3 regions of the Streptomyces sp. NPDC090025 genome follow, and region 2 is predicted to be linked to each of the others. Evidence: riboswitches for the same ligand, from Rfam matches in the RefSeq annotation. Region 2 holds a riboswitch; each other region holds the start of a gene.
What was found. A riboswitch is a leader RNA that binds a small molecule or an ion and turns the genes downstream of it on or off. The one in region 2 is predicted to bind cobalamin.
Positions count from the first base shown of each region.

Region 1: linked by a shared signal. The riboswitch ahead of ACIPXM_RS05520 (ribonucleoside-diphosphate reductase subunit alpha) and the one ahead of metE (5-methyltetrahydropteroyltriglutamate--homocysteine S-methyltransferase) in region 2 are both predicted to bind cobalamin.
Region 3: linked by a shared signal. The riboswitch ahead of ACIPXM_RS34730 (cobalamin biosynthesis protein) and the one ahead of metE (5-methyltetrahydropteroyltriglutamate--homocysteine S-methyltransferase) in region 2 are both predicted to bind cobalamin.

Region 1 covers NZ_JBIVFL010000001.1:1,177,130-1,185,060, forward strand. The annotation lists gene ACIPXM_RS05515 (ribonucleotide-diphosphate reductase subunit beta) at 1-105, opposite strand, end outside; gene ACIPXM_RS05520 (ribonucleoside-diphosphate reductase subunit alpha) at 105-2,480, opposite strand; cobalamin riboswitch at 2,622-2,762, opposite strand; gene ACIPXM_RS05525 (GNAT family N-acetyltransferase) at 2,802-3,341, opposite strand; gene mctP (monocarboxylate uptake permease MctP) at 3,524-5,143, opposite strand; gene ACIPXM_RS05535 (DUF3311 domain-containing protein) at 5,140-5,394, opposite strand; gene ACIPXM_RS05540 (GntR family transcriptional regulator) at 5,633-6,397, opposite strand; gene ACIPXM_RS05545 (extracellular solute-binding protein) at 6,682-7,931, shown strand, end outside.
Region 2 covers NZ_JBIVFL010000007.1:278,239-286,169, reverse strand. The annotation lists gene ACIPXM_RS19180 (hypothetical protein) at 1-72, opposite strand, end outside; gene ACIPXM_RS19175 (hypothetical protein) at 178-354, shown strand; gene metE (5-methyltetrahydropteroyltriglutamate--homocysteine S-methyltransferase) at 463-2,802, opposite strand; cobalamin riboswitch at 2,967-3,200, opposite strand; gene ACIPXM_RS19165 (short-chain fatty acyl-CoA regulator family protein) at 3,293-4,732, opposite strand; gene ACIPXM_RS19160 (MmgE/PrpD family protein) at 4,959-6,533, shown strand; gene prpB (methylisocitrate lyase) at 6,533-7,438, shown strand; gene ACIPXM_RS19150 (bifunctional 2-methylcitrate synthase/citrate synthase) at 7,460-7,931, shown strand, end outside.
Region 3 covers NZ_JBIVFL010000024.1:56,380-64,310, forward strand. The annotation lists gene ACIPXM_RS34715 (alpha/beta hydrolase) at 1-13, opposite strand, end outside; gene ACIPXM_RS34720 (anion permease) at 408-1,700, shown strand; gene ACIPXM_RS34725 (hypothetical protein) at 1,717-1,938, shown strand; cobalamin riboswitch at 2,055-2,208, shown strand; gene ACIPXM_RS34730 (cobalamin biosynthesis protein) at 2,240-3,253, shown strand; gene ACIPXM_RS34735 (cobyric acid synthase) at 3,250-4,758, shown strand; gene ACIPXM_RS34740 (putative cobaltochelatase) at 4,853-6,928, shown strand; gene cobO (cob(I)yrinic acid a,c-diamide adenosyltransferase) at 6,928-7,536, shown strand; gene ACIPXM_RS34750 (cobyrinate a,c-diamide synthase) at 7,530-7,931, shown strand, end outside.

The DNA of each region.
Region 1 (7,931 bases), on a different contig from region 2:
GTTCTTGATCGCGTCCCGGTAGCGCTCGTAGAAGTCCGGGTAGCGCATCGGGCGGAGCGTGAGCTCGAAGCCCGGGTCCAGGAGGTTCTTGTCGGTGGAGCTCATTACTGGCATGCCTCGCAGGACTCGGGGTTCTCAAGGGAGCAGGCGAGCGCGTCGGCGTCGGACGCTGCCTGCTGTACGGGGATGGGGGCGGGGGCGGCGACGGCCGACGCCTGGGCGGCGCGGGCGATCCGGGTCGCCGGACGGGAGCGCAGGTAGTACGTCGTCTTCAGACCCTGCTTCCAGGCGTACGCGTACATCGACGACAGCTTGCCGATGGTCGGCGTCTCCATGAACAGGTTCAGGGACTGCGACTGGTCGAGGAACGGGGTACGGGCCGCCGCCATGTCGATCAGACCGCGCTGCGGGATCTCCCACGCCGTCCGGTACAGCTCGCGCACCTCGGCCGGCACCCAGCCGAAGCCCGCGACCGAGCCGTTGGCGTCGCGCAGCGCCTCCCGGGTCTGCGCGTCCCACACGCCGAGCCGCTTGAGCTCCGCCACCAGGTACGAGTTGACCTGGAGGAACTCACCGGACAGCGTCTCGCGCTTGAACAGGTTGGAGACCTGCGGCTCGATGCACTCGTACACGCCCGCGATCGAGGCGATCGTCGCGGTCGGCGCGATGGCGAGCAGCAGGCTGTTGCGCATGCCGACGGCGGCGATCCGCTCGCGCAGCGCGGCCCAGCGCTCCGGCCAGTTCAGCGCCACGTCGTAGTGGTCGGGGTGCAGCACGCCGCGCGCGGTGCGGGTCTTGTCCCAGGCGGGCAGCGGGCCGGAGCGCTCGGCGAGGTCGGCGGACGCCTCGTACGCCGCCAGCATGATCCGCTCGGCGATCCGGGTGGACAGCGCCTGCGCCTCGGGCGAGTCGAACGGCAGCTTCAGCTGGAAGAAGACGTCCTGGAGGCCCATCGCGCCCAGACCCACCGGCCGCCAGCGGGAGTTGGAGCGCCCGGCCTGCTCGGTCGGGTAGAAGTTGATGTCGACGACCCGGTCGAGGAAGGTGACGGCGGTACGGACGGTCTCGTCCAGCCGCTCCCAGTCGAGCTCGCCGGTGCCGGCCAGCACGAAGGCGCCGAGGTTGACCGAGCCGAGGTTGCAGACGGCCGTCTCGCCGTCGTCCGTGACCTCGATGATCTCGGTGCACAGGTTCGAGGAGTGCACGACCGAGCCGGGCTCGGCGGTCTGGTTCGCGGTCCGGTTGGAGGCGTCCTTGAACGTCATCCAGCCGTTGCCGGTCTGGGCGAGGGTACGCATCATCCGGCCGTACAGGTCACGGGCCGGCATGGTCTTGCGGGCCAGGCCCGCCGCCTCGGCCTTGACGTACGCGGCGTCGAACTCGGCGCCGTACAGGTCGACCAGCTCGGGCACGTCCGACGGGGAGAACAGCGACCAGTCGGCGTCCGCGTTCACCCGGCGCATGAACTCGTCCGGGATCCAGTGCGCCAGGTTCAGGTTGTGGGTGCGGCGGGCGTCCTCGCCGGTGTTGTCGCGGAGCTCCAGGAACTCCTCGATGTCCGCGTGCCAGGTCTCCAGGTAGACCGCGGCGGCGCCCTTGCGGCGGCCGCCCTGGTTCACGGCGGCGACCGAGGCGTCCAGGGTCTTCAGGAACGGCACGATGCCGTTGGAGTGCCCGTTGGTGCCGCGGATCAGCGAACCGCGGGCGCGGATGCGGGAGTAGGCGAGGCCGATGCCGCCCGCGTGCTTGGAGAGCCGGGCCACCTGGTGGTAGCGGTCGTAGATCGAGTCCAGCTCGTCCTGCGGGGAGTCCAGGAGGTAGCAGGAGGACATCTGCGGGTGGCGGGTGCCCGAGTTGAACAGGGTGGGGGAGGACGGCAGGTAGTCCAGCCGGCTCATCAGCCCGTACAGCGCCGACACCTCGTCGAGGGCGCGCGCCGAGTCGTCCTCGGCGAGACCCGCGGCGACCCGGAGCATGAAGTGCTGCGGGGTCTCGATGACCTTGCGGGTGATCGGGTGGCGCAGCAGGTAGCGCGAGTAGAGGGTGCGCAGACCGAAGTAGCCGAAGCGGTCGTCGCCCGCCGGGTCGATCGTCGCGTCCAGCCGGTCGGCGTGCAGCGCCACGAAGTCGGCGGTGCGGTCGGCGATCAGGCCCTCGCGGTGACCGACGGCGACGGAGGCGGAGAAGCAGACCGCGCCCTGGCCCGCCGCCTCGTCGGCGATGGTGCGGGTGAGCAGCCGGGCGGCGAGCCGGGAGTAGGCCGGGTCCTCGGCGATCAGACCGGCGGCCGCCTCGGTGGCCAGCTCGCGCAGCTCCGCCGCGTCCGAGCCGGCGTGGCGGCCGCGCAGGGCGGCGGCGGCGACCCGGCCGGGGTCGGTGTCCGGGAGATCGGCGGTGAGATCGGTCAGGGTGCGCAGCAGCGCGGTCCCGGGTCCGTCGTTCTCGATCGCTGCGGCCGGATCGGCGGGCGCGATGGTCACGTGGGGGCTCTCCCTCGCTCGGCTCGGGGCCAGGAGGAAGGGCGGTGGAGGGCGGGCGGCCACCACCGGAAACCGGCAGGGCTGCGCCGCGTCCACCGGCCCACTCCGCGAGGCCCGGACGTCTGTGGCACCCGGAACGGAAGGACCGGGCGCGCTGTCGGCAGGTCTTCGGACTCTCTCCGTGCGAAAGCGCACGAAGTGCACCGTTGCGGGACAGTTCCGGATTTCCACCGGATTCCCCTGCGACGACAGCGAGGACGAGCATACATGTGGGGGGCGCCCATCGCGGCACCCCCCACATGTTGTGTGTCGCGAGTCCCGCTACAACTCCAGGGCGTAGCACATCAGCACGAAGGAAGGCCGCTCGGGTACCGGCGACCAGTCCCGCTCCGGCGTGCGCCGGAAGCCGAGCCGCTCGTAGATCCGGTGCGCGCCGCGCATCCCCGGCTGGGTGGAAAGGACGATCGCGGAACACCCCGGGACGGCCCGCGCGCGCTCCACACAGGCCCGCACCAGCGCCTCGCCCGCGCCCCTGCCGCGGGCCGCGTGCCCGACCGCCAGCATCCGGATCTCGGCCTCGCCCGCCCGGGCCCGCTCGCCGAGCAGACCGGGGGCCGCGACGAAGGTCACGCCGCCCAGGACGGTCCCGGCCCCGGCCCCGTTCTCGTCCTCCTCGGACACCGCCCCTTCTTCCACCGCCACCAGCACCTCGGCCACCTCGGCCCGGGCGGCCACGTCGCGCAGGTGGACCAGATAGCCGTCGTCCGCGGCCAGGTGCCCGTCGTCGACATAGGCCCGGACGGTGAGCTCACCGAGGGTGTCGTACTCCTCCGGCCGTACCGCTCTGATCGTGAAGTCCATGCCCGCAGTCTGCCGCGCCCGCGCCGCACCGCGCGCCCGGCTCCCGCCGGACTTCGCACGCCCGCAACACTCCGTACGTCCACGGCGGTCCGTACGTCCACGGCGGTCCGTACGCCCGCAGCACAAGGCCGCCGGGCCCCTGGCGGGGTCCCGGCGGCCTGGGCCGTGCGGCGCGCCGTGGCTCAGTGCCCGGCGCCGACCTTCGGCAGGTCGGTGACGCCCGCGTCGCCCGCGTCCGCCGTGTAGTCCGACGGCGAGGTCTCGTCGACGCCCTCCGGGGCCTTGAGGGCCCGCAGGACGAAGGTGAGGACGACGGTGACCACGACGTTCAGGACGAACGCGGTGAGGCCGATGTAGCCGATCTCGCCGATGCCCGGGATCTCGGCGGAGGAGCCGCCGAAGTGCTTCTGGGTCGGGCTCGCCACGCCGTACGCCGCGGCCGTGCCGTACACCATGCCGACCGCCCAGCCCGCGAGCAGCGCCCAGCGGTGCATCCAGCGGGTGAACAGACCGCCGACCAGGGCCGGGAAGGTCTGCAGGATCCAGATGCCGCCGAGCAGCTGGAAGTTGATGGCGACGGTCTTGTCCATGGTGAGGACGAAGACCAGGGCGCCGACCTTCACCAGGAGCGACACCAGCTTGGAGACCTTGGTCTCCTGCGCCGGGGTCGCGTCCGGCCTGATGAAGTCCTTGTAGATGTTGCGGGTGAACAGGTTGGCCGCGGCGATCGACATGATCGCGGCCGGGACCAGGGCGCCGATGCCGATGGCGGCGAAGGCCACGCCCGCGAACCAGTCGGGGAACATGTTCTCGAACAGCTGCGGGATGGCGAGCTGGCCGTTGGTGACCTTGACGCCGGCCGCGATGGCCATGAAGCCGAGCAGCGCGAGCAGGCCCAGCATCAGCGAGTACAGCGGCAGGATCGTGGTGTTGCGGCGGATCACCTCACGGCTCCGGGAGGAGAGCGTCGCGGTGATCGAGTGCGGGTACATGAACAGCGCGAGCGCCGAGCCGAGCGCCAGCGTCGCGTACGTCCACTGGCCCGCCTCGCCGGGCACCAGGGCGCCCTTGGGCTTGCCGGTGGCCGGGTTGACCGTCGCGTACGCCTCGCCCGCCTTGGCGAAGATCTCGTCGAAGCCGCCCAGCTTGATCGGGATGTAGATGATCGCCACCGCGATGACGATGTAGATCAGGGTGTCCTTGACGAAGGCGATGAGCGCCGGGGCGCGCAGACCCGAGGAGTACGTGTACGCGGCGAGCACGCCGAACGCGATGAGCAGCGGCAGGTCCTTGACGAACCAGTTGGTGTCCTCGCCGCCGCCGACGCCCATCACGTCCAGGACGGCCTGGATGCCGACCAGCTGGAGCGCGATGTACGGCATGGTGGCGAGGATGCCGGTGACGGCGACCGCGAGGGACAGGCCCTTGGACCCGAACCGGCCCCGGACGAAGTCCGAGGTGGTGACGTAGCCGTGCTTGTGCGACACCGACCACAGGCGGGGCAGGAAGGTGAAGATCAGCGGGTAGACCAGGATCGTGTACGGCACGGCGAAGAAGCCGGCCGCGCCCGCCGCGTAGATCGCCGCGGGGACGGCGACGAAGGTGTACGCGGTGTAGAGGTCGCCGCCGAGCAGGAACCAGGTGACCCAGGTGCCGAACGAGCGGCCGCCCAGGCCCCATTCGTCGAGGCTGTGCTCGTTCTCGGCCTTGCGCCAGCGCGCGGCCAGGAAGCCCATGACCGTGACGGCCAGGAAGAAGAAGACGAAGACGCCGAGCGCCACACCGTTCACGCCGTCGTTCATCGGGCCGCACCCCCCTTGCGGGCGCGCTGGTCACGCTTCCACAGCGTGTAGGCGAGCATGGTGAGCGCGGTGGAGATGACCACCCACAGCATCTGGTACCAGTAGAAGAACGGCACCCCGATGAAGGTGGGTTCGACCTTCGCGTACGAGCCGACCCAGAGCATCGCGACGAACGGCGCCGCGAGGCAGACCGCGATCACCACTCTGACCGGTGTGATGACCGGTTGTTTCCCTTGTGCGGCTTCTGACATGGTGAGACCGTCCCCTCGCTGATCACCTCGTAATGCCGAGGAAATGTAGGCGACGGTCTCGCCGTTAGGAACCCCTGTCCGTATAACGGATACGAGTGTGTCAGTCGGGGCAGGTCAGGGGCGTCGGAAGCCGCCGGGACCGGCCGCGACCGGGCACGGCGATCCGCCCGGATCCGCGCGGGTTACAGCTGAATTCCGCCCGGATCCGCGCGGGTCGCAGCTGAATTCCGCCCGGAATTCAGTCGTTCGGCCGCTGGAGGCGCGCCACGAACTTGTAGCGGTCGCCCCGGTAGACCGAGCGCACCCACTCCACCGGCTCGCCGTTGGCGTCGAGCGAGTGCCGCGAGAGCATCAGCATCGGCAGGCCGACGTCGGTGCCGAGCAGCCCGGCCTCGCGCGGGGTGGCGAGGGAGGTCTCGATGGTCTCCTCGGCCTCGGCCAGGTGGACGTCGTACACCTCGGCGAGCGCGGTGTAGAGAGAGGTGTACTTCACCAGCGAACGGCGCAGCGCGGGAAAGCGCTTGGCCGACAGATGGGTGGTCTCGATGGCCATCGGCTCGCCGCTGGCGAGGCGCAGCCGCTCGATCCGCAGCACCCGCCCGCCGGCCGTGATGTCGAGCAGTCCGGCGAGGGTGTCGTCGGCGGTGACGTAGCCGATGTCGAGGAGCTGCGAGGTGGGTTCGAGGCCCTGGGCGCGCATGTCCTCGGTGTACGAGGTGAGCTGGAGGGCCTGCGACACCTTGGGCTTGGCCACGAAGGTGCCCTTGCCCTGGATGCGCTCCAGGCGGCCCTCGACGACCAGTTCCTGGAGGGCCTGACGGACCGTGGTGCGGGAGGTGTCGAACTCGGCGGCGAGGGTGCGCTCCGGCGGGACCGGGGTGCCCGGGGGGAGAGTTTCGGTCATGTCGAGCAAGTGCCGCTTGAGCCGGTAGTACTTGGGTACGCGCGCGGTACGGGTGGCGATCGCGCCCTCCGGTTCGGTGCTCCCCGCGTCCGTGGCCATAACCTGCCTCTCCGACTGCTGCGCTGCTGCCGTCACCGGCTCCTCCGTCTGTCGCGGCTCACATGGTGGCACGGACCGGTCACGGGTCGTCGCCCTCCCTCAGGTGTCGGTCCGATAACGGACCCGACTGCCCTTCTTATACACCCTTGACACCCCTAAAGGTCTAGGCCAAGCTCCGGGTACTGGTCTAAACCATTAAAGACCAGGTCCCAGCCCCACAGCATCACTCGACGTATGTCTTCGCGCCGTGGGAGGGGGGAGCAGGCATCCCTGAGGAGGGTGGCGTGAAGCGCAAGCTCATCGCGGCGATCGGCGTCGCGGGCATGATGATCTCCGTCGCGGCATGTGGTGGTTCCGACGACAAGGGTGGGGCGAACGCCGGTGGCGACGCCAAGGAGCTGACCGTCTGGCTCACCGTCGACGCGCAGAACAACTGGCCGGAGCTGGTCAAGGCCGCCGATGACGCGGTCGCCAAGAAGCACCCCGGCATCAAGATCAAGCACGAGTACTACGGCTGGCCGGACAAGAACACCAAGCTCGACGCGGTGCTCGCGACCGACAAGGCCCCGGACGTTGTCGAGATGGGCAACTCCGAGATGATCTCGTACATGGCCAAGGGTGCCTTCGCCGAGGTCGACCCGTCGAAGTTCGAGAACTCCGACAAGTGGCTGGACGCGCTCAAGGACTCGGTCACCTACAACGGCAAGACCTACGGTGTCCCCTACTACGCCGGTGGCCGCGTGGGCACCTGGCGCAAGGACATCGCCGCCGAGGCGGGCGTCAAGGCCGCCCCGAAGACCTGGGCCGAGCTGACCGCCGCGCTCGACGCCATCCAGCAGAAGAAGGGCGACAAGTTCAGCGCCTGGTACCAGCCGTCGCCGGACTGGTACGCCGCGATGTCGTTCGTCTACGAGGCCGGTGGCTCCATCGCCAAGCAGGACGGCGAGAACTGGAAGGCCAACCTGTCCTCGGCCGAGTCCGTCAAGGGCCTCACCGAGTACAAGAACATCGTCGACAAGTACATGCACGGCGACAAGACGAAGGACGAGTCCGACCGTCCCGTCGTCTTCGGCCAGGGCAAGTCCGCGACGATCTTCGCGGCCGGCTGGGAGGGCGCCACGTCCGCCACCCCGGAGAACGACAAGGTCGGCGGGCTGAAGGACAAGCTCGAGAACTTCGTCATGCCCGGCCCGTCCGGCAAGAACCTCCCCGTCTTCCTCGGCGGCTCGGACCTGGCCATCCCGGTCAAGTCCAAGGCGCAGGGCGCGGCGGCCGAGTGGATCGCGGCCTTCACCGGCGCCGAGGGCCAGAAGGGCCTCGTCGCCAAGGGCAACCTGCCCAACAACAAGGCGGACCTCGCGCCGCTGAAGAACGACCCGGCCACCGTCGTCCCGGCGACCGCGGCCGAGTCCAGCTGGTTCGTCCCGACCGCCCCCGGCTGGGGCCAGGTCGAGAAGGCCCAGACCCTCAAGACGATGCTCATCGAGATCGCCAACGGCAAGAAGTCGGTCGAGCAGGCGGCCAAGGACGCCGA
Region 2 (7,931 bases):
GAGGATCTCGTCGTGCCGGTCGCCCGGCGGGCCGAGCACCTCGACGCGGTGGGCCGGTGGATGGGTGGGCATGTCGTCCTTCTTCGGGCTTCTGAACGGCTCTCGGCGGGGGCGGCGCGGGCCCCGGCCCCGGGCTCCGCGTCGAGCGCGGCGACCAGCGCCGCGAGGAATCCGGTGGTGTCCCGGAGCGTGTCGCTCACCACCCGCAGCCGGGCGCCGAGATCGCCCAGCTGGCGACGCAGGGCCACCGGATCGGCGTACTCCTTCGGCGTCAGGACCACCATGGGCCGCCCGTCGACCAGGACCTGCCGCGGCCTCGGCCCCTTCGCGCCCTTCCGGGCCTTCGCCACCTGAGACCTCCCGTCGCCGCGCGACCGCGTCGGCCGGGCCGCGCCGCTGGTGTCCGGCAGGGGGTGGTCCGGGCGGGACGCGGCGGGCGTCCCACCCGGACCGGCGGGGGCGTCAGCCCTTGGCGGTCCCGTCCGTCAGCTCCGCCAGCTCCGCGCGGACGTCACGGGCGGCGGCGACGAGGTTCTCCAGGGAGGCGCGGGTCTCGGCCCAACCGCGGGTCTTCAGGCCGCAGTCGGGGTTCACCCACAGCCGCTCGGCCGGGATCGCCGCCAAGCCCTTCCGCAGCAGCCCGGCGGCCTCCTCGGCGCTCGGCACCCGCGGCGAGTGGATGTCCCAGACACCGGGGCCCGCCTCGCGCGGATAGCCGTGCTCGGCCAGCTCGTCCGCCACCTGCATGTGGGAACGCGCGGCCTCCAGGCTGATCACATCGGCGTCCAGGTCGTCGATGGCCTGGACGATGTCACCGAACTCGGCGTAGCACATGTGGGTGTGGATCTGGGTGTCCGGCCGGACCCCGCTGGTCGTGAGCCGGAACGACTCGGTCGCCCAGTCCAGGTACGCGGCGTGCTCGGCGGCCCGCAGCGGCAGGGTCTCGCGCAGCGCGGGCTCGTCGACCTGGATCACCGAAGTGCCCGCCGCCTCAAGATCGTTGACCTCGTCGCGCAGCGCGAGCGCCACCTGCCGGGCGGTCTCGCCGAGCGGCTGGTCGTCGCGGACGAACGACCAGGCGAGCATCGTGACCGGCCCGGTCAGCATGCCCTTCACCGGCCGGTCGGTCTGCGCCTGGGCGTACGAGGTCCAGCGCACGGTCATCGGCTCGGGCCGCGAGATGTCCCCGGCGAGGACCGGCGGGCGGACGTAGCGGGTGCCGTACGACTGGACCCAGCCGTGCTGGGTGGCGAGGTAGCCGGTCAGCTGCTCGGCGAAGTACTGGACCATGTCGTTGCGTTCGGGCTCGCCGTGCACGAGGACGTCGACGCCGGTCTTCTCCTGGAAGGAGATGACCTCGCGGATCTCGTCCTTGATGCGCTCCTCGTACCCGGCGGCGTCGATCCGCCCGGCCCGCAGGTCCGCCCGCGCCACCCGCAGCTCGTCGGTCTGCGGGAACGAGCCGATGGTGGTGGTCGGCAGCACCGGCAGGCCGAGCTGGGCGCGCTGGGCGGCGGCCCGCTCCGGGTACGGCTGGGCGCGGCGGCCGTCGGCGTCGGTGACCGCGGCGGTGCGGGCCCGGACGGCCGGGTCGCGGGTGAGCGGGGAGTTCGCGCGGGAGGCCAGGGCGGCCCGGTTCGCGGCCAGTTCGGCGCCGATGGCGTCGGTGCCCTGCGACAGGCCGCGGGCGAGCACGGCGATCTCCGTGGTCTTCTGCCGGGCGAAGGCCAGCCAGCCGCGGATCTCCGGGTCGATGTCGCGCTCGGCGGCGGCGTCGTACGGGACGTGCAGCAGCGAGCAGGAGGCCGCCACGTCCACCTGGCCGGCGAGACCGAGCAGGGTGCCGAGGGTGGCGAGGGACTTCTGGTGGTCGTTGATCCAGATGTTGCGGCCGTTGACGACACCCGCGACGAGCCGCTTGCCGGGCAGACCGCCGACGGCGGCGAGGTCGTCGAGGTTGGCGGCGCCGCTGTCGGTGAAGTCGAGCGCCAGGCCCTCGACGGGGGAGGCCGCGAGGACCTGGAGGGCCTCGCCCAGCCGGCCGAAGTAGCCGGCGACGAGCAGCTTGGACCGGTCGGTGAGCGCGCCGAGGTCGCGGTAGGCGCGGGCGGCGGCGTTCAGCTCGGCCGGGGTGCGGTCCTGGACCAGGGCGGGCTCGTCGAGCTGGACCCACTCCGCGCCCGCCGCGCGCAGGTCGGCCAGCACCTCCGCGTACACCGGGAGCAGCCGGTCGAGCAGCGTCAGCGGCTCGAAGTCGGCGGCCACGCCCGGCGCGGGCTTGGCGAGCAGCAGATAGGTGATCGGGCCGACGAGGACCGGCCGCGCGGTGAGCCCGAGCGCGAGGGCCTCCGTCAGCTCGGCGACCTGCTTGCCGGAGTCCGCGGCGAACACCGTGTCAGGGCCCAACTCGGGCACCAGGTAGTGGTAGTTGGTGTCGAACCACTTGGTCATCTCCAGCGGCGCCACGTCCTGGGTGCCGCGGGCCATCGCGAAGTAGCCGTCGAGGGTGTCGGCGGCGACGGCCTCGCGGTGCCGGTCGGGGATCGCGCCGAGCATCACGCTGGTGTCGAGCATGTGGTCGTAGTACGAGAAGTCGCCGGTCGGCACCTCGGTGAGCCCGGCGTCGGCCAGCTCCCGCCAGTTCGACCGGCGCAGGTCGGCTGCCGTGGTCCGGAGGGCGTCGGCGCTGACCCGGCCCTTCCAGTACCCCTCGATCGCCTTCTTCAGTTCACGGTTCGCCCCCTGGCGGGGGTAGCCGTACACGGTGGCGCGTACTGCCGCGGCTGCGGGCTCGGCTGTCACGGAACTCTCCTTCGCGAGCTGTGTCCAGGAACATCCCGGCGAGGGAAGCGGACGCGAAGGGAACGACAGAACGTGCGGCCCACGTCCGGGAGACGCCCGGACCTGCCGCTCGCTGTGTACGCCGACCCGCCCACGAGGTCACCGGAATGGCCGCACACGGAATCGTCCGGGCGCGGGCAACGGGCAGGTCTTCGGACTCGCGGGCACGTCCTGCCGGGGCGAACCCGGCGGGCCTTCCTACTGGCCGTCGCTTCCCAGGCCCGGTACGTCGGACCCAGTGCGTATGACGGCGGTCGTTCCCACTCACCGCTGCGGGGCAGTCCCGGATTCCCACCGGGTTCCCTCTTGCGACGCATCCCGCCTGGCGGACGGGGCGAACCAGCTGCCCGGCCAGACTAGGGGCCCGGATCGCCCTGCGGCGAGCTATTCCCACTATTCGGACGCAAGAATGAGACGACATGGGGGAGGGGCCGGCTCCCCGGCGCCACGCTCAGCCGTCGGCGACCACCGGGTACGGCACATGGGTGCGCCGGTCGGGGTCGACGGCGAGACCGCCACCGGCCGGCGGCCGGGCCCGCTGGGCGCAGTCCCGGCGCTCGCAGATCCGGCAGCCCAGGCCGATCGGCGTGGCGGCCGACGGCTCGTGCAGGGCGACGCCCTCCGCGTACACCAGCCGGGACGCGTGCCGCAGCTCGCACCCGAGGGCGACGGCGAACTCGGCGCGCGGCGCGTGATGGCCGAAGCCGCCGCGGGTCACCGTACGGGCGATCCAGAAGTACCGCTTGCCGTCGGGCATCTCGGCGACCTGGGTGAGGATCCGGCCGGGCGCCGAGAACGCCCCGTACACCGTCCACAGCGGGCAGGTGCCGCCGAACCGCGAGAAGTGGAAGTCGGTGGCGGACTGCCGCTTGGAGATGTTGCCCGCGCGGTCGGCCCGCAGGAAGGAGAACGGCACCCCGCGCCGCTCGTGCCGCTGGAGCGTGCTGAGCCGGTGGCAGACCGTCTCGAAACCGACGCCGAACAGCGCCTGGAGCAGTTCGATGTCGTAGCGCACCCGCTCGGCCGCCGTGTGGAACACGGTGTACGGCATGAGCACCGCGCCCGCGAAGTAGTCGGCGAGGCCGATCCGGGCCAGTCCCTCCGCCTGCGGCGACGCGAGCCCGGCGGCGGACACCAGCGCGTCGAGCAGCGGCCCGTGCTCCAGGAACGCCAGCTGGGTGGCCAGTTGGAAGGCGCGCTGTCCCTCGGTGAGCCAGGGCGAGAGCAGCAGCAGGCCGTTGGCCGCGTCGAAACGCCGCGCGTCCGCCGCCCGTTCGGGACCCGCCTGGACCACCGTGACCCCGTGCCGGGCCGCGAGCCGGCCGGTGAGCGCGTCGGCCGCGCGCCCGGCCCGCCCGGCCACGCCGAGCCCCAGCGCCTCGGCGGTCCGCTCGGCCTCCGCCTCCAGAGCGGCGAAATGGTTGTGGTGCGCGTAGAAGAAGTCCCGTACCTCGTCGTGCGGTTCGGCCGGCAGCAGACCCGCCGAGTCCTCCGGCGCGGCCAGCGCGGCGACCTGCTCGGAGGCGCTCCGATAGCGCTGGTGCAGGGCGACCAGGGCGCGGGCCAGCTCGGGATGGTCGCGCGCCACGTCGGCGATCTCCTCCGGCGGGACGGCGACCCCGCACGCCTCGTCGCCGAGCGCGGTGCGCAGATCGGTCGCGAGCCGCTCCTCGCCCGCCTCGGAGAAGAACTCCGGCTCGACGCCGAAGACTTCCGCGATCCGCAACAACACCGGTGCGGTGAGCGGCCGTTGACTGTGTTCAAGCTGATTGAGATAGCTCGTGGACAGCCCCAGGGCCCGGGCCAGCTCCACCTGGTTCATGCCCCGCTCGCGGCGCAGCCTGCGCAGTTTCGCGTGGGCGTAGATCTTCCGTCCGGCCGGCCGTGCCATCGCGCCGGGCTCCTCTCCGCTCGTTCCTCGGCTCACCCTGGGCTGCGAAGGTAGCATCCGCAGATTTCGCAAAATTCGCAGATTCGCAGCCTTCGCATGGAGGGATTCCGCAGGGTGGAGCCGTCGCCCCGGGCCCGCGAGCGGGGAAGACTCACCGGCGGACGCCCCGCTCGCCGCGGACCGTCCGCCGCAGGCCGTACGCCGACCCGCCACCGTGAGGAGCCCCGTGATCGACCACCAGGTACGCGTCCACCCCAGCGCCGACCGGCTGCCGCGCGAGGAACAACTCGCCTGGAAGCTGGCCGCCGTGGCCACCGGCACCCAGGACGCCCCGGACCTCGACCCCGAGGCGTCCGAGATGGTGATCAACCGTGTCATCGACAACGCCTCGGTGGCCGTCGCCGCGCTGCGCCGCCGCCCGGTGGCCGTCGCCCGCGCCCAGGCGAGCGCCCAGGCACGCGGCCGCGGCACGGGCCCGGGCGGACCCGGGGACGCCGGGCGAGCCACCGGTCCGGTCGGCGGAGCCTCGGCCTTCGGCCTGCCCGCCGGGACCCGGCTGTCGCCCGAGTGGGCCGCCTGGGCCAACGGCACCGCCGTCCGTGAACTGGACTTCCACGACACCTACCTGGCCGCCGACTACTCCCACCCCGGCGACAACATCCCGCCGCTGCTCGCCGTCGCCCAGCACACCGGGCGCACCGGCGCCGACCTGCTGCGCGGCATCACCGCCGCGTACGAGATCCACGTCGCCCTGGTCAAGGGCATCTGCCTGCACGCCCACCGGATCGACCACGTCGCCCACCTCGGCGCCGCGACCGCCGCGGGCATCGGGGCCATGCTCCGGCTCGACACCGGGACCGTGTACCAGGCCGTCCAGCAGGCCGTGCACACCACGACCGCGACCCGGCAGTCCCGCAAGGGCGAGATCTCCAGCTGGAAGGCGTTCGCACCGGCCTTCGCCGGCAAGGCCGCGATCGAGGCCGTGGACCGCGCCCTGCGCGGCGAGGGATCCCCCTCGCCGATCTACGAGGGCGAGGACGGCTTCCTCGCCTGGCTCCTGGACGGGCCGGGCGCGTCGTACACGGTGACGCTGCCGGGCCCCGGCGAGGCCCGCCGGGCGATCCTCGACACGTACACCAAGGAGCACTCCGCCGAGTACCAGGCCCAGGCCGTCATCGACCTGGCCCGCGGCCTGCGGGAGAAGGCCGGCCCGACGGGCCGGATCCGTTCGGTCGTCCTGCACACCAGCCACCACACCCACCATGTGATCGGCTCCGGCTCCGGCGACCCGCAGAAGTACGACCCGACCGCCAGCCGCGAGACCCTCGACCACTCGGTGCCGTACATCTTCGCCGTCGCCCTGGAGGACGGCGGCTGGCACCACGAGCGCTCGTACGCCCCCGAGCGCGCCCGGCGGCCCGCCACCGTCGAACTCTGGCGGAAGACCTCCACCGTCGAGGACCCGGCCTGGACCCGCCGCTACCACGACCCGGACCCGGCGCGCCGGGCCTTCGGCGGCCGGGCGGTGCTCACCCTCGACGACGGCACCGTCGTCGAGGACGCGCTCGCCGTCGCCGACGCCCACCCCGCGGGCGCCCGGCCCTTCGACCGGGCGGGCTACACCGCCAAGTTCCGCACCCTCACCGACGGCATCGTCACCCCCGCCGCCCAGGACCGCTTCCTGACCGCCGCGGCCCGGCTCGCCGAGCTGGACACGGCGGGCCTCGCCGAGCTCTTCCCGGCCGTCGACACCGACGCCGTGGCCGCGTACGACGCGACCCTGCCGAAGGGCCTGTTCTGATGCTGCACACCCGCACCACGCCCGCCGAGCGGCGCCGCCGCTTCCGCGAACAGCTCGCCTCCGGGCGGCTGTTGAAGATGCCGGGCGCGATCAACCCGTACTCGGCGCGGCTCATTGAGGAGACCGGCTTCGACGCCGCGTACCTCTCCGGCGCGGTCCTCGCCGCCGACCTCGGACTGCCCGACATCGGCCTCACCACCTCCGTGGAGATCGCGGCCCGGGCCCAGCAGGTCACCCGCGTCACCGATCTGCCGGTCCTCGTCGACGCCGACACCGGCTTCGGCGAGCCGATGAACGCCGCCCGGACCCTGCAGCTCATGGAGGACGCCGGGCTGGCCGGACTCCACCTGGAGGACCAGGTCAACCCCAAACGCTGCGGACACCTCGACGGCAAGACCGTCGTCCCGCGCGCCGACATGGCCCGCCGCGTCCGCGCCGCCGCCGACGCCCGGCGCGACCCGGACTTCCTCCTGATGGCCAGGACCGACGCCCGCGCGGTGGAGGGACTCGACGCGGCGATCGACCGCGCCAAGGCGTACGTCGACGCGGGCGCCGACGCGATCTTCCCCGAAGCGCTCGCCGACGAGGCCGAGTTCGCGGCCTTCCGCAAGGCCGTCGACGTGTCGCTGCTCGCCAACATGACCGAGTTCGGCAAGGGCCCGCTGCTCGACGCGGCGACCCTGGAGGACCTCGGCTACAACATCGCGCTGTACCCCGTCACCCTCTTCCGCCTCGCCATGGGCGCGATCGAGGACGGCCTGCGCACGCTCGCGGCGCGGGGGACCCAGGAATCCCTGCTGCCCCGGATGCAGACCCGCTCACGGCTGTACGAGGTCCTCGGCTACGCGGACTACGCCACCTTCGACGCGGGCGTCCTCGACTTCACCCTCCCGCCCGGCGACTGACCCCCGACGGAGGCCACCACCATGACCGCCACCACCGCGCCCGCATCCGCATCCGCGCCCGCATCCGCACCCGCATCCGCGCCCGGGATCCACCGGGGCCTGGCCGGTGTCGTCGTCGACACCACCTCCATCTCCACCGTGATCGCGGAGACCAACTCCCTCACCTACCGTGGCTATCCCGTCCAGGACCTCGCCGCCCGCCGCAGCTTCGAGGAGGTCGCCCACCTCCTCTGGCACGGCGAACTGCCCGACGCCGCCCAACTCCGGGAATTCCAGGCCCAGGAGCGGGCCCTGCGCCCGCTCGACCGCACCACCGCCGAGGTCCTCGCGCGGCTGCCCGAGACCTGCCACCCGATGGACGTGCTGCGCACCGCCGTCAGCTTCTTCGGCTCAAAGGACCCCACCGAGGACGACGGCAGCGCCGCCGCCAACCGGGCCAAGTCCCTCTCCCTGCTGGCGAAGCTCCCGGTGGTCGTCGCCGCCGACCACCGCC
Region 3 (7,931 bases), on a different contig from region 2:
TAGCCGGGCGCACGCTCCCAGTGTCGGCAGCGGACCGTCGGCCTGCCACCGGGCGGGCCCGCCCGGGGTGACGTGCGTCTCCCCCCGGGAGCCGTCGGGGGGTCGTCCGGGGGCCCGCGCCGGGGCGGCCCGGCAGGCCGTGGCGTCCATGGGGTGATACGGGACGGCGGTGGCGAAGTCGGTCCTGGAGTGCGGTGTCCGGTATTCGCCGGTATTACCCGGGGTCGCACCTGTTCGCATCGTGGACAGCGGGCGGACACCCGCGCGCGCCCGAGGGGACGGAGGAGAGGAAGCGGAATGAGCCAAGCCTGGATCGGGCAACCCCACCGCCCGGCTCAGTTCATCTTCCGTTCACCCAGGTTGCCTACGTTCAACGCGCCACTGACGTCAAACGATTGCCTGGGTAAATGGAACACATCACGCTGCTGCTCGCGATTGTGGTCGTGACAGCTCTCGTGTTCGATTTCACGAACGGTTTCCACGACACCGCCAACGCGATGGCGACGACCATCTCGACCGGTGCTCTCAAGCCCAAGACGGCGGTGGCCATGTCCGCCGTGCTCAACCTCGTCGGCGCGTTCCTCTCCGTGGAGGTCGCCAAGACGATCTCCGGCGGCATCATCAACGAAGAGGGCATCCGCACCGAGGTGATCTTCGCGGCGCTTGTCGGCGCCATCCTCTGGAATCTGCTGACCTGGCTGCTCGGCCTCCCGTCGAGCTCCTCCCACGCACTCTTCGGCGGTCTGATCGGCGCCGCGGTGATGTCGGCCGGCTGGTCCGCCGTCAACGGCCCGACCATCGTCACCAAGGTCCTCATCCCGGCCGTCGCCGCGCCGATCGTCGCCGGTCTTGCCGCCATGGCGGCGACCAAGCTGACGTACAAGATCAAGGCCAACCCCGAGGCCAGGGCGACCGCCAAGGGCTTCCGGGCCGGGCAGATCGCCTCCGCCGGTCTGGTCTCGCTCGCCCACGGCACCAACGACGCCCAGAAGACGATGGGCATCATCACCCTCGCGCTGGTCACCCAGGGCGTCGTCGCGCCCGGCGCGAACCCCCCGCTCTGGGTCATCGTCTCGGCCGGTGTGGCCATCGCGCTCGGCACCTACCTCGGCGGCTGGCGCATCATCCGCACCATGGGCAAGGGCCTCACCGACCTCCAGCCGCAGCAGGGCTTCGCCGCCCAGACCAGTGCCGCCACGGTCATCCTGGCCTCCTCGCACCTCGGCTTCTCGCTCTCCACCACCCAGTCCTGCTCGGGTGCCGTGATGGGCGCCGGGCTCGGCCGCAAGGGCGGTGTGGTCCGCTGGTCCACCGCCACCCGGATGTTCGTCGCCTGGGGCCTCACCCTCCCGGCCGCCGGTCTGGTCGGCGCCGCCGCCGAGTTCCTGACCAAGCAGGGCACCTGGGGCATCGTCGCCGTCGCGATCCTGCTCGTCGCCGGTTCCGGCGTCATCTGGTCGCTGTCCCGCCGCAAGCCGGTGGACCAGCACAACGTCACCGCCGACGACCTCGACCACCCGGGCGCCCCGGCCCCGGCCGCCGAGCCCGCGGGCGTCGTGACCACCGCCATCGCGGCCGTCACCCCGCCGCCCCCGGCCGGCACCTTCGCCGCGGTCACCGGCCAGGACCTGCGGACCACCATCCCCACCCCGAACCCCGCGGACCCCGCCGCTCCCCCGGCCCCCGCCGCCGCGGTCTGAGGAACTGGAACCACACATGAAGATCGACTGGGCAGCTCTCGGCTCCGTCTTCGGAGTCAGCCTCGTGGCGACCGTCGCCCTCGTGGGCCTGTTCACCCTGGGCATCGTCGGCCTCGCCAAGCAGGAGGAGGCCGCCGCGAGCGGCGGCTCCGCCGCACTGGCCCGCACCGGCGCCTACGTCTGCTTCGCGCTCTGCGCGGCGGCCGTGTCGTACGGCATCTATCTGATCGTCGCCTGATCACCCTAGGCGCACGCACACCACGGCGGACGGCCGGCACCCCACGGTGCCCGCCGTCCGCCGTGTCTGTGGCGCTCCGCACAGCGACTCCTCGCAGGTCAAGGGTGAGTTGACGGCTGTTCGCACAGCGTGGTGGACTGCCGGGGCCATTTACGGCGGCATGAAGAGGAAGTCCGGTGCGATTCCGGCGCGGTCCCGCCACTGTGACCGGCCTCGGGGACACCCCTGGCGCCGGGAGTCAGGAACTCTGCCGCCGGTCACGTCGAGCCAGGGCGCGGACCCTGAGTGAGGACACTGCGCCATGCCCGGCCGCGGCCCCAGACCCGCCTCCGCCTCCGCCAGCACCCTCTTCGCGTACGGAGCGGCCGCCGGTCTCGCCGTCGACCGGCTGATCGGCGATCCGCGCCGCGGCCACCCCGTCGCCGCCTTCGGCCGGGCCGCGAACGCCGTCGAACGCCGACTGCACCGCGACCACCGCGGCTGGGGCGCCCTGCACACCGCCGTCTGCGCCGGATCCGCCGTGGCCCTCGGCGCGCTCGCCGCCCGGACCGCGCGCGGCAGCCGTGCCGCCACTGTCGCCGTGACCGCCGCCGCCGTCTGGGCCGTGGTCGGCGGCACCACCCTCGGCCGGGAGGCCCGCGCCATCGGCGGGGCGCTCGCCGCAGGCGACGAGGAGGTGGCCCGGGAGCGCATCCCGCACCTGTGCGGCCGTGACCCGCAGGCCCTGGACGGCCCCGCGATGGCCCGCGCCGTCGTCGAGTCGGTCGCCGAGAACACCTCCGACGCGGTCGTCGGCGCCCTCGTCTGGGGCGCCGTCGCCGGAGTGCCCGGGCTGCTCGGCTTCCGCGCCGTCAACACCCTGGACGCCATGGTCGGCCACCGCTCACCGCGCCATCTGCGCTTCGGCTGGGCCTCCGCCCGGCTCGACGACCTGGTCGGCGCGCCCGGCGCCCGGCTCACCGCCGTGCTCGCCGCGGTCGCGGGCGACGACCCGCGCGGCGCGCTGCGCGCCTGGCGCACCGACGCCGCCCGGCACCCCAGCCCCAACGCGGGCCCGGTGGAGGCCGCGTTCGCCGGGGCGCTCGGAGTACGGCTCGGGGGCACCCTCGCGTACGGCGGCCGGGTCGAGCACCGGCCGGTCCTGAACGGCCGCGGCCGGGCCGTCGAGGTGGCCGACATCGAGCGGGCGGTCCGGCTGTCCCGCCGGGTGACCTGGCTGACCCTGGCCGTCTGCGTGGGCGGCCGGACCCTGATGAGCACGGCACACAAGCTCACGGCACACAAGCGCACGGCGCGGAAGCGGAGGACGACGTGAGGGGTGGCGGACTGCTCGTCGCCGGGACGACCTCGGACGCGGGCAAGAGCGTGGTCACCGCCGGGATCTGCCGGTGGCTGGTCCGGCAGGGCGTCAAGGTCGCCCCGTTCAAGGGACAGAACATGTCCCTCAACTCCTTCGTCACCCACGAGGGTGCCGAGATCGGCCGCGCCCAGGCCATGCAGGCGCAGGCCGCCCGGGTCGAGCCGACCGCGCTGATGAACCCGGTGCTGCTCAAGCCGGGCAGCGACCGCTCGAGCCAGGTCGTCCTGATGGGCCGGCCGATCGGCGAGATGAGCGCCCGCGGCTACCACGGGAACCGGCAGCAGGAGCTGTTCGAGCCGGTGATGAGCTGCCTGGAGGAGCTGCGCAGCACGTACGACGCGGTGATCTGCGAGGGCGCGGGCAGCCCCGCCGAGATCAATCTGCGGCGCACCGACATCGTCAACATGGGGATCGCACGGGCCGCGCGGCTGCCCGTCGTGGTGGTCGGCGACATCGACAGGGGCGGGGTCTTCGCGCAGTTCTTCGGCACCACGGCGCTGCTCGCGCCGGAGGACCAGGAGCTGGTCGCGGGCTATCTCGTCAACAAGTTCCGCGGTGACGTGACGCTGCTCGAACCGGGCCTCGGCATGCTGCTCGGGCTGACCGGGCGGCGCACCTTCGGGGTGCTGCCGTACGCCCACGGGCTCGGCATCGACGAGGAGGACGGCCTGCGGGTGTCGCTGCGGGGCGCGGTGCGCGAGTCGGTGGTGGCGCCGCCGGTCGGCGCGGACGTGCTGCGGGTCGCGGTCTGCGCGGTGCCGCTGATGTCGAACTTCACCGACGTGGACGCGCTGGCCGCCGAGCCGGGCGTGATCGTCCGCTTCGTCGACCGGCCCGAGGAGCTGGCCGACGCCGACCTGGCGGTGGTGCCCGGCACCCGGGGCACGGTCAAGGCCCTGGCCTGGCTGCGCGAGCGGGGCCTGGCCGACGCGCTGGTCCGGCGGGCCGCCGAGGGCCGCCCGGTGCTCGGGATCTGCGGCGGGTTCCAGGCGCTCGGCGAACACATCGAGGACGAGATCGAGTCGAAGGCGGGCGCCGTCGACGGGCTCGGACTGCTGCCCGTACGGGTCAGGTTCGCGGCCGGGAAGACGCTTGCCCGGCCGGTCGGCGAGGCGCTCGGCGAGCGGGTCGAGGGGTACGAGATCCACCACGGCGTCGCCGACGTGCGGGGCGGCGAGCCGTTCCTGGACGGCTGCCGGGTGGGCGCGGTGTGGGGCACCCACTGGCACGGCTCGCTGGAGAGCGACGGATTCCGGCGGGCGTTCCTGCGCGAGGTGGCGGCGGCGGCCGGACGGCGGTTCGTCCCGGCGCCCGACACCTCGTTCGGCGCGCTGCGCGAGGAGCAGCTCGACCGGCTCGGCGATCTGATCGAGGAGCACGCCGACACCGACGCGCTGTGGAAGCTGATCGAGCAGGGCCCGCCGCCGGGGCTGCCGTTCGTGCCACCGGGCGCGCCGTGAGCGCCCCGCCCGGGCCCGCCCCGGGAACCCTTGAGACAACCTCCGTACCGACTTCCGTACCGACTTCCGTACCGACCGAAGGAGCGAGCACCCGATGAGCACCCGCTTTCCGTTCACGGCCGTCGTGGGCATGGACGATCTGCGGCTCGCGCTGCTGCTGAACGCGGTCAGTCCGGCCGTCGGCGGCGTCCTGGTGCGCGGCGAGAAGGGCACCGCGAAGTCGACGGCCGTACGGGCGCTCGCCGAGCTGCTGCCCGAGGTCGCGGTCGTCGCGGGCTGCCGCTTCTCCTGCGACCCGGCGGCCCAGGACCCGGGCTGCCCGGACGGGCCGCATGCGCACGGCCCTGGGGAGGGCAGGCCCGCGCGGATGGTCGAGCTGCCGGTCGGCGCCTCCGAGGACCGGCTGGTCGGCGCGCTCGACATCGAGAAGGCGCTGGCCGACGGCGTGAAGGCGTTCGAGCCGGGGCTGCTCGCCGACGCGCACCGGGGCATCCTCTACGTCGACGAGGTCAACCTGCTCCACGACCACCTGATCGACCTGCTGCTCGACGCCGCCGCGATGGGTTCGTCGTACGTCGAGCGCGAGGGCGTCTCGGTGCGGCACGCGGCCCGGTTCCTGCTGGTCGGCACCATGAACCCGGAGGAGGGCGAGCTGCGGCCGCAGCTGCTCGACCGGTTCGGGCTCACCGTGGAGGTCGCGGCCTCCCGGGTGCCCGAGCAGCGGGTGGAAGTGGTGCGGCGGCGGCTCGCGTTCGAGGACGACCCGGCCGGGTTCGCCGCGCGCTGGGCCGACGAGGAGCGGGCGCTGCGCGAACGGGTCGTGGCGGCGCGGGAGTTGCTGCCGAAGGTGACGCTCGGGGACGCCGTGCTGCTGCAGATCGCGGCGACCTGCGCCGCGTTCGAGGTGGACGGCATGCGCGCCGACATCGTGATGGCCAGGACCGCGACGGCGCTCGCCGCGTGGGCCGGGCGGACCGAGGTGACCTCGGACGACGTCCGGCAGGCCGCGCTGCTCGCGCTGCCGCACCGGCGCCGCCGCAACCCCTTCGACGCGCCGGGCCTCGACGAGGACAAGCTGGACGAGACCCTGGAGCGGTTCAAGGGCGAGGACCCGGCGCCGGACGACGACCCGGAGCCGGACGGCCCTGGCGACGGCGGCCCGGACGGCGGTCCCGGCGGGGGCGTCCCGCCGCAGCCGGAAGGACCCGCGCAGGAGTCGGCCGAGACCCCGCAGGACGTACCGCAGGAGACGCCCGCCCCGGAGAACGCCCCCGAGCCCGCCCCCCGGCAGGGCTCCGCCGGTGCCGGTGAGCGGGCCGCCGTACCGGCCGCCGAGCCGTTCCGTACGAAGGTGCTCAGCGTGCCCGGACTCGGCGAGGGCGCGGCCGGGCGCCGCTCCCGGGCCCGTACCGAGCACGGCAGGACGACCGGTTCGGTCCGCCCGCGCGGCACCCTGACCAAGCTGCACCTGTCCGCGACCGTACGGGCCGCCGCCCCGCACCAGAAGGAGCGCGGGCGCAGCGGCCGGGGTCTGGTGGTGCGCAGGGACGATCTGCGGCAGGCGACCCGGGAGGGCCGGGAGGGCAATCTGGTCCTGTTCGTGGTGGACGCCTCGGGGTCGATGGCGGCCCGGCGGCGGATGGGCGCGGTGAAGGGCGCGGTGCTCTCGCTGCTGCTCGACGCCTACCAGCGGCGCGACAAGGTCGGGCTTGTCACCTTCCGGGGCCGGGCCGCCGACCTCGCGCTGCCGCCGACCTCGTCGGTGGACGCGGCGGCGGCGCGCCTGGAGCAGCTGCCGACGGGCGGCCGGACGCCGCTGGCGGCGGGCCTGCTGAAGGCGCACGACGTGCTGCGGGTGGAGCGGCTGCGGGACCCCTCGCGGCGGCCGCTGCTCGTGGTGGTGACCGACGGCCGGGCGACCGGCGGCGGCGCCGACCCGGCGGCGCTCGCCGCCCGGGCGGCGGGGCTGCACGCCGCCGGCGGCACCGCAGCGGTCGTCGTGGACTGCGAGACGGGCCCGGTGCGGCTCGGTCTGGCCGGGAAGCTGGCCGGGGAACTCGGCGGCACCGCCGTCACCCTGGACGAGCTGCGGGCGGACTCGATCGCCGGGCTGGTCAGGGACGTACAGGGAACACAAGGGAACCGCTCGGGCACCAGGAGGGCCGCGTAATGCCTAAGGGACAGCCGACCGTCGTACCGGACGACGGTCTGACCACCCGTCAGCGTCGCAACCGCGCGCTGGTGATGGTGCACACCGGCGTCGGCAAGGGGAAGTCGACGGCCGCCTTCGGGATGGCGCTGCGCGCCTGGAACCAGGGCTGGCCGATCGGGGTGTTCCAGTTCGTGAAGTCCGCCAAGTGGCGGGTCGGCGAGGAGAACGCCCTGGTGGCGCTCGGCGAGACCGGCAAGGGCGGCACGGTCGTCTGGAACAAGATGGGCGAGGGCTGGTCCTGGATCCAGCGCGAGGTCGCCGAGGGCGAGCAGTCCCACGAGGACAAGGCGCGCGAGGGCTGGGAGCAGGTCAAGCGGGACCTGGCGGCGCAGACGTACGGCTTCTACGTCCTCGACGAGTTCGCCTACCTGCTGCACTGGGGCTGGATCGACACCGCCGAGGTGATCGAGGTGCTGCGGAACCGGCCCGGGCAGCAGCATGTGGTCATCACCGGCCGCAACGCGCCGCAGGAGCTGATGGACTTCGCGGATCTGGTCACCGACATGTCGAAGGTGAAGCACCCCATGGACGCGGGTCAGAAGGGCCAGCGGGGCATCGAGTGGTAGCACGTCTCGTCATCGCCGCGCCGTCCTCCGGCGCGGGCAAGACCACGGTCGCGACCGGTCTGATGGCCGCGTTCGCCGGCCGTGGCATGGCGGTGTCCCCGCACAAGGTGGGCCCGGACTACATCGACCCGGGCTACCACGCGCTCGCCACCGGCCGCCCGGGCCGCAACCTCGACGCGTACATGTGCGGTACGGATCTGGTCGAGCCGCTGTTCGCGCACGGCGCGCGGGGCTGCGAACTGGCCGTCGTCGAGGGCGTGATGGGCCTGTACGACGGGGCCGCGGGCCAGGGCGAGCTGGCGTCCACGGCGCAGGTGGCGAAGCTGCTGCGGGCGCCGGTGGTGCTGGTGGTGGACGCCTCCTCGCAGTCCCGTTCGGTGGCGGCCCTGGTGCAC